2 regions of the Kitasatospora sp. NPDC087271 genome follow, and region 2 is predicted to be linked to the other one. Evidence: riboswitches for the same ligand, from Rfam matches in the RefSeq annotation. Region 2 holds a riboswitch; the other holds the start of a gene.
The links. A riboswitch is a leader RNA that binds a small molecule or an ion and turns the genes downstream of it on or off. The one in region 2 is predicted to bind S-adenosylmethionine.
Positions count from the first base shown of each region.

Region 1: it holds a riboswitch for S-adenosylmethionine, as region 2 does, so the genes downstream of both, thrC (threonine synthase) here and ACIO9K_RS25615 (aminotransferase class V-fold PLP-dependent enzyme) in region 2, are expected to answer to the same signal.

Region 1 is NZ_JBIUYQ010000004.1:5,446-9,070, forward strand. Features, by position in the region: gene ACIO9K_RS08805 (trehalose-6-phosphate synthase) at 1-318, opposite strand, end outside; gene ACIO9K_RS08810 (glucosyl-3-phosphoglycerate synthase) at 369-1,346, opposite strand; SAM riboswitch class I at 1,518-1,654, shown strand; gene thrC (threonine synthase) at 1,672-2,952, shown strand; gene ACIO9K_RS08820 (MoaD/ThiS family protein) at 2,993-3,271, shown strand.
Region 2 is NZ_JBIUYQ010000016.1:185,566-189,190, reverse strand. Features, by position in the region: gene ACIO9K_RS25630 (heme-copper oxidase subunit III) at 1-122, opposite strand, end outside; gene ACIO9K_RS25625 (hypothetical protein) at 519-944, shown strand; gene trpD (anthranilate phosphoribosyltransferase) at 1,065-2,141, shown strand; SAM riboswitch class IV at 2,249-2,366, shown strand; gene ACIO9K_RS25615 (aminotransferase class V-fold PLP-dependent enzyme) at 2,420-3,625, shown strand, end outside.

The sequences.
Region 1 (3,625 bases), on a different contig from region 2:
GTAGGCGCGGGCGAAGGTGTCGGGATCGATGTCCAGCATGCGGACGGCCTGGCCGCCCACGTCGTGCCCGGCGAGGTCGAGGCGGCCGTCCGGGGCCCCTCTGGCGGCCTGCCGGTCGGCCGCGCCGAGGGCGGCGCAGACCCAGACGGCGTCGGGGTCGTCGATGGCGGAGAGGCCGGAGACCAGGCCTCCGCCGCCGCGGCGGAGGGTCAGCGTGCCGTCGTCCGCGGTGCTGAACGACACCGGTCCCCGATTGGAGGCCACCAGGACGGGGGCGGTGCCGGTCGCACTCGAACGTTCGGTCGTGAGATCGCCCATGGTTGGTACGTTGCCGGGGCTCCGGAGCGGCAAACCCTTTCGGTGGGTGTTCAGTGTCGGGTCGCGTACTCGGGCACGGTGTGCATGGGCGGGCGTTCCAGGGCGGTCACCGGGTGGGTGTGGGCGGTGAACTCCCGGCTCTGCGGGTCGCGGGTGAACTGGGTCAGCAGCGGGTGGACCAGGTCGGCCGAGGCCTTCAGCCGGTGGGTGCGGTCGAGGCGTTCGAGGGCGGTGCGGTAGATGGTGGCGGCCATCCGGCCGAGGGCCTGGCCGTCCTGGTGCCGGTGGTGCCGGACGCCGACGTCCACCTGGGCCAGGGCGTCCAGCCCGACCGTCTCCAGCGCGTCGACCAGCAGGCCGAGTTCGACGCCGTAGCCGGTGGGGAAGGGGAGCCGTTCGAGCAGCGCGCGGCGGGCCGCGTACTCGCCGCCGAGCGGCTGGACGAAACCGGCGAGTTCCGGCCAGTGCAGGTTGAGCAGCGGGCGGGCGACCAGTTCGGTGACCCGGCCGCCGCCGGCCGGGACCACCGCGCCCTCGGTCTCCAGCGGCCGGTCGTACATGGCCTTGACCAGCTGGATGTCCGGTTCGGTCAGCAGCGGGCCGAGGATGCCGGAGACGAAGGCCGGGTCGAACTCGCGCAGGTCGGCGTCGACGAAGCAGACGATGTCGCCGCGGGTGACCAGCAGCGAGCGCCAGAGCACCTCGCCCTTGCCGGGGACGGCGGGCAGCCGGGGCAGGATCGCGTCGCGGTACTCCACCCGGGCGCCGGCCCGGGCCGCGACGGCGGCGGTGGCGTCGGCCGAGCCGGAGTCGACCACGACGAGTTCGTCGACCAGCGGGAGGCGCTCCATCAGCTCGCGGCGGATGGTGCGGACGATGTCGCCGACGGTGGCCTCCTCGTCCAGCGCGGGCAGCACCACGCTGACCGTGTGGCCGGTCCGGCGCTTGGCCTCCAGCAGGGAGTGCACCGGCCGGTCGACCGCGCTCCACGAGCGGCGGCGCAGCCAGGACGCCGCCTGCGGGAGCAGCGCGGGGGTCGGTTCGGCGGGCACGGGACTCTCCTCGGCGGGGTCGGTGGGACGCGCCATCTCGCGTGGCGGACGATCCCGTTCGGGGTTGACGCCTTCGGATACAGTCTTCGTACAGCGGCCGGACCTTTGCACGCCGGGGTCGCCGTTGAGCACCACCACAATTTCACAAGCTCATCCAGAGGGACTGAGGGAACGGCCCGTTGACGTCCCGGCAACCTTCTCGCGCGGCTGTCTGTCGACAGGCCCCGGCGGGACAGGTGCCAATTCCGGCCTGTGGCGCGACCGTGCCACGGGGAAGATGAGGAGAGAGGCCTCCGCCATCATGGCTATCGACACTGTCGCACCCGCATCCGTGGACCTCGGCCCCGCCACCGCGCTGTCCTGTCGGGAGTGCGGCACCCGCTTCCCGCTCGGTCCGAGCTTCGCCTGCCTGGAGTGCTTCGGCCCGCTGGAGATCGCGTACGACTTCGGCAGCGAGGACGCCGAGGCGCTGCGCCGCCGGATCGAGGCCGGCCCGAGCTCGATCTGGCGCTACGCGCCGCTGCTGCCCGTCCCGGCCGACGTCGCCACCAAGCCCAACCTGAACCCCGGCTGGACCCCGCTGGTCAAGGCGGACAACCTGGGCCGCGAGCTGGGCTTCACCGCGCAGCTGCACATCAAGGACGACTCGGGCAACCCGACCCACTCGTTCAAGGACCGCGTGGTGGCCTGCGCCATCGAGGCCGCGCGGGCCTTCGACTTCACGACGCTCTCCTGCTCCTCCACCGGCAACCTGGCCGGCGCGGTGGGCGCGGCGGCCGCCCGGGCCGGCTTCAAGTCCTGCGTGTTCATCCCGCACGACCTGGAGCAGGGCAAGGTCGTCATGGCCGGGGTGTACGGCGGCGAGCTGGTCGGCATCGAGGGCAACTACGACGACGTGAACCGCTTCTGCTCGGAGCTGATCGGCGACCCGGCCGGCGAGGGCTGGGGCTTCGTCAACGTCAACCTGCGCCCGTACTACGGCGAGGGCTCCAAGACGCTGGCGTACGAGATCTGCGAGCAGCTCGGCTGGCGGCTGCCGGAGCAGATCGTCATCCCGATCGCCTCCGGCTCCCAGCTGACCAAGATCGACAAGGGGCTGCAGGAGCTGATCAGGCTCGGCCTGGTCGAGGACCGGCCGTACAAGGTCTTCGGCGCCCAGGCGGCGGGCTGCTCCCCGGTGTCGGCGGCGTTCAAGGCCGGCCAGGACGTGATCCGCCCGGTCAAGCCGGACACCATCGCCAAGTCGCTGGCGATCGGCAACCCGGCGGACGGCCCGTACGTGCTGGACATCGCCCGGCGCACCGGCGGCGCGGTCGAGGACGTCACCGACGCCGAGGTGGTGGACGCGATCCGGTTGCTGGCCCGGACCGAGGGCGTCTTCGCCGAGACCGCGGGCGGGGTGACCGTCGGCGTGCTGAAGAAGCTGGTGGAGACCGGCCAGCTGGACCCGGCCAAGGAGACCGTCGCGATCAACACCGGCGACGGCCTGAAGACCCTGGACGCCGTCGCCGGGGCCGGGATGACCGCCGTCATCCGCCCGACCCTGGCGTCCTTCCACGACGCCGGCCTCGCGTCCGCCTGAACACCCCCCACCCCGCTGGGCCCTGTCCGCTAGGAGAACCATGAGCGCCAACGTCCGTATCCCCACCATCCTGCGCACCTACACCGGCGGCGCCGCCGAGGTGGCCGCCGAGGGCGCCACCCTGGGCGAGGTCATCGCCGACCTGGAGAAGAACCACGCGGGGATCGCCGCCCGCATCCTGGACGACGCCGGCAAGCTGCGCCGCTTCGTCAACGTCTACGTGAACGACGACGACGTGCGCTTCGCCGAGGGCCTGGCGACCGGGATCGCGGACGGCGCCAGCGTCTCGATCATCCCGGCGGTGGCCGGCGGCTGCTGAGCCGCGCCCCGATCCGGGCACCCCGCCCGAGCCGCTCGTCCGACCGGCCGTCCGCGCGTACGGAATTCCGTTCTCCGTACGCACGGGCGGCCGGCCGCATTTCGGCGGGAATATGGCGGGGTCAAGTCGGAGTAGAGTGTGGCTCGGTTGGGAACAGGGCTTCCCCTCATCCTCACCCGCGAATCACCCGCGAATCGCCGGACGGTCGTCCGGCCGCTGAGACCGGTCGGGTGCCTGGGCCGTGAAACATGTCAGGCAGATGTCAGAATTCCCGCGGGGATTTGTAGTAATCCGTCCGCTATGTCCGGCGTGAAATGCCGAATTCCTCCCGCTTTGGCCCGTCCTGCCCCTTGG
Region 2 (3,625 bases):
GCGAAGAACATCAACTCGGAACTGAGCCAGACGATCGTTCCGACGCTGACCATGTTCGGCCGGTTGACCGATCCGTGCGCGTGCCCGGTTTCTACTGCTGTTGCTGTCGCCACGACGGACATTATGTCGGTCCCTTATTCCGTCTTCACGCCGGGGGGTGTCCCTCGGAGTGTCCGGTGCGTGCGGTATGCCCCCCTGGAGGGCGGTGGGGGGTCCCAATGGCGGCTGAGCAGCGGCGTGTCCCTTTTCTGACGGTTCCTCGAAGGGGCCCGCGACCCCGTTGCCCAGCGCGTCGTTGCACGCTTGGCGGAGCCTCCGGGGGTAATGCGCGGGCCCCTTGTCGGCCGTACGGGTGGTCTGGACGGGTCCGGGTGACGGGCCGTCCTCCGGGCGGGTGAGTCGCGGGCGCGGCGGCTTGAGGGGGGAAGGTCCGCGAGGGGGACTCGGCGACGGGTGATCGGGAGTAGCATCCGGATCAGGCGAACGTGGTCCGGATCACACTTGAGGGAGCAGGGCCCATGGCGTACACGACCGACGAGACGCTCACCGTCCTCGTCTACAGCGATGACCGCAACACCCGCGAGCAGGTGCTGACGGCACTCGGCCGCCGGCCCGTCGAGGACCTTCCGGAACTGTCCTACCTGGAGTGCGCGACCACCCCCGCGGTGCTGAAGGCACTGGAGAAGGGCGGCGTGGACCTCTGCATCCTGGACGGCGAGGCGGTGCCGGCCGGCGGGCTCGGGCTCGGCCGCCAGCTCAAGGACGAGATCTACGGCTGCCCGCCGGTGCTGGTGCTGATCGGCCGGCCGCAGGACTCCTGGCTGGCCGCCTGGAGCCGGGCCGACGCCGCGATCTCGCGCCCGGTGGACCCGGTGGCGCTGGCCGAGGCGGTCGCCACCCTGCTGCGGGCGCGGCTGGCCAAGCGGGCGCCCGTCAGCCGCTGAGCGGTGCCGTCTCAGGACCAGAGAAGACGCCGCCGCGGGAACCCCGCCGGTCGATAGGCTGACTCCATCCGTACGGACGTCCCCCCGACGCGGGGAACCCGACAACAGCTGGAGTCAGCCATGGTGAACGTGAGCCCTGCGAACGGTGGTACCGCACCCGCGCAGGTGGTCCGCACCTGGCCGGACGTCCTGGCGGCGCTGTTGAAGGGGGAGGACCTCGACCGCTCGGCCACCGCGTGGGCGATGGACCGGATCATGAGCGGCGAGGCGTCCCCCGTCCAGGTGGCCGGGTTCATGGTGGCGCTGCGGGCCAAGGGCGAGACGGTCGACGAGATCACCGGCCTGGTGGACGCGATGTACGCGCACGCCGAGCCGCTGGACATCCCCGGCCCGGCCGTGGACATCGTCGGCACCGGCGGCGACCGGGCCAAGACCGTCAACATCTCCACCATGTCGGCGATCGTCGCGGCCGCGGCCGGCGCCAAGGTGGTCAAGCACGGCAACCGGGCCTCCTCCTCGGCCAGCGGCTCCTCGGACGTGCTGGAGAAGCTCGGCGTCCGCCTCGACCTGTCGGCCCGGCGGGTCGCCGAGATCGCCGAGGAGGTCGGGCTGACCTTCTGCTTCGCGGCCAAGTTCCACCCGTCGATGCGGCACGCCGCCACCGCCCGGCGCGACCTCGGGGTACCGACCGCGTTCAACATCCTCGGCCCGCTGACCAACCCGGCCAAGGTCACCTCGCACGCGATCGGCTGCTTCGACACCCGGCTCGCCGGACTGATCGCCGGCGTGCTCGCCCGGCGCGGCTCGACCGGCCTGGTCTTCCGGGGCGACGACGGCCTGGACGAGCTGACCATCACCACCACCTCGCAGGTGTGGATCGTGCGGGACGGGACCGTCACCGAGACCGCCTTCGACCCGCGGGACGTCGGCGTCGAGCTGGTCGGCATCGAGGCGCTGCGCGGGGCGGACCCCTCGTACAACGCCGAGGTCGCGCGGCGGCTGCTGGCCGGCGAGCGCGGGGCGGTGAGGGACGCCGTCCTGATGAACACGGCGGCGGCGCTGGTCGCGCTCGACCTGGGTGAGGCTCCGCTCACCGAACAGCTCGCGGCGGGCATGGCGCGGGCGGAGCGGGCCATCGACTCGGGCGCGGCGCAGGAGCTGCTGCGGCGTTGGTCGGAGGCCACCAGCCGGGTGTGAGGCGGTACTTGGGAGCCCGTGCCGGAACGCCGGCGCGGGCTCCTCGGCTGTCCGGATGGTGGATGCCTGTTTGACCACTCGCTGGGCGCGACCTAGAGTCTTGGCCAGGTCATGAGTGACAGCGTCAAGCCCCAGCTTGCTGTCCGGCAACCCTCCGTCCGTGGCGGGGTGCCCTGGGTGAGGACCGGGTCGCTCGGCGAATCGTCCGTGCGGCAAGCGCGGACGCCCGACGACTTAGCACTCCCGGGGTCCCACACCCCCAGAAGGAGTGCATCCTCATGTCGATCGCCACCGAAATCTGCGCCCCCCTCGCCGTCCTCGGCCACGACGTCCAGGTCCCGCTCGCCAGCGGCGAGAAGGTCGGGTACGCGGCCCTCGACTACGCGGCCAGCTCCCCGGCGCTCCAGCGGGTCTGGGACGACGTCTCCGCCTACGCCCCCTACTACGGCAGCGTGCACCGCGGCGCCGGGTACCTCTCCCAGCTGTCCACCGACCTGTTCGAGCAGAGCCGCCGCACCGTCGCCGAGTTCCTCGACCTGCGCGAGGGCGACCAGGTGGTCTTCACCCGGGCCACCACCGACTCGCTGAACCTGCTCGCCTCGGCCGTCCCGGCCGGGACCCGGGTGTTCGCCTTCGAGACCGAGCACCACGCCTCGCTGCTGCCCTGGGCGCACGCCGGGCTCGACGTCCACTACCTGCGCGCGCCGCGCTCGCACGCCGAGGCGGTCGCCGCCCTGGACGCCGCGCTCGCCGAGGCGCCCGAGGGCCCCAAGCTGCTCTGCGTCACCGGAGCCTCCAACGTGACCGGCGAGCTGTGGCCGGTCGCCGAGCTGACCGGGACCGCGCACCGGCACGGCGCCCGGGTGGTGCTGGACGCCGCCCAGCTGGCCCCGCACCACCGGGTCTCGGTGCGCGAGCTGGACGTCGACTGGATCGCCTTCTCCGGCCACAAGATCTACGCGCCCTTCGGCGCCGGCGTGCTGGCCGGCCGGGCGGACTGGCTGGACGCGGCCGACCCGTACCTGGCCGGCGGCGGGGCGACCCGGACGGTGGCCCGGGAGAGCGACGGCTCGGTGGCCGTCCAGTGGCACTCCGGTCCGGCCCGGCACGAGGCCGGCTCGCCGAACGTCATCGGCGCCTACGCGATCGCCTCGGCCTGCCGGGCGCTGAGCGAGGCGGGCTTCGACGCGCTGGAGGCCCGGGAGCGGCAGCTGATCGCCCGGCTGACCGCCGGGCTGGCGGAGATCCCGCAGGTCAAGGTGCTGACCCTGTTCGGCGCCGAGGCGGCCCGGGTGGGCGTGCTGTCCTTCGTCGTCCAGGGCTGGAACAGCTCGCACTTCTCGGCCGCGCTGTCCGCCGAGTACGGCATCGGGGTCCGCGACGGCCTGTTCTGCGCGCACCCGCTGCTGCGCACCCTGCTCGGGGACGAAGAGGTCTCCCCCTCCGAGTGCGGGGCGCCCGAGCCGTCGCTGCCCGGCGAGCGC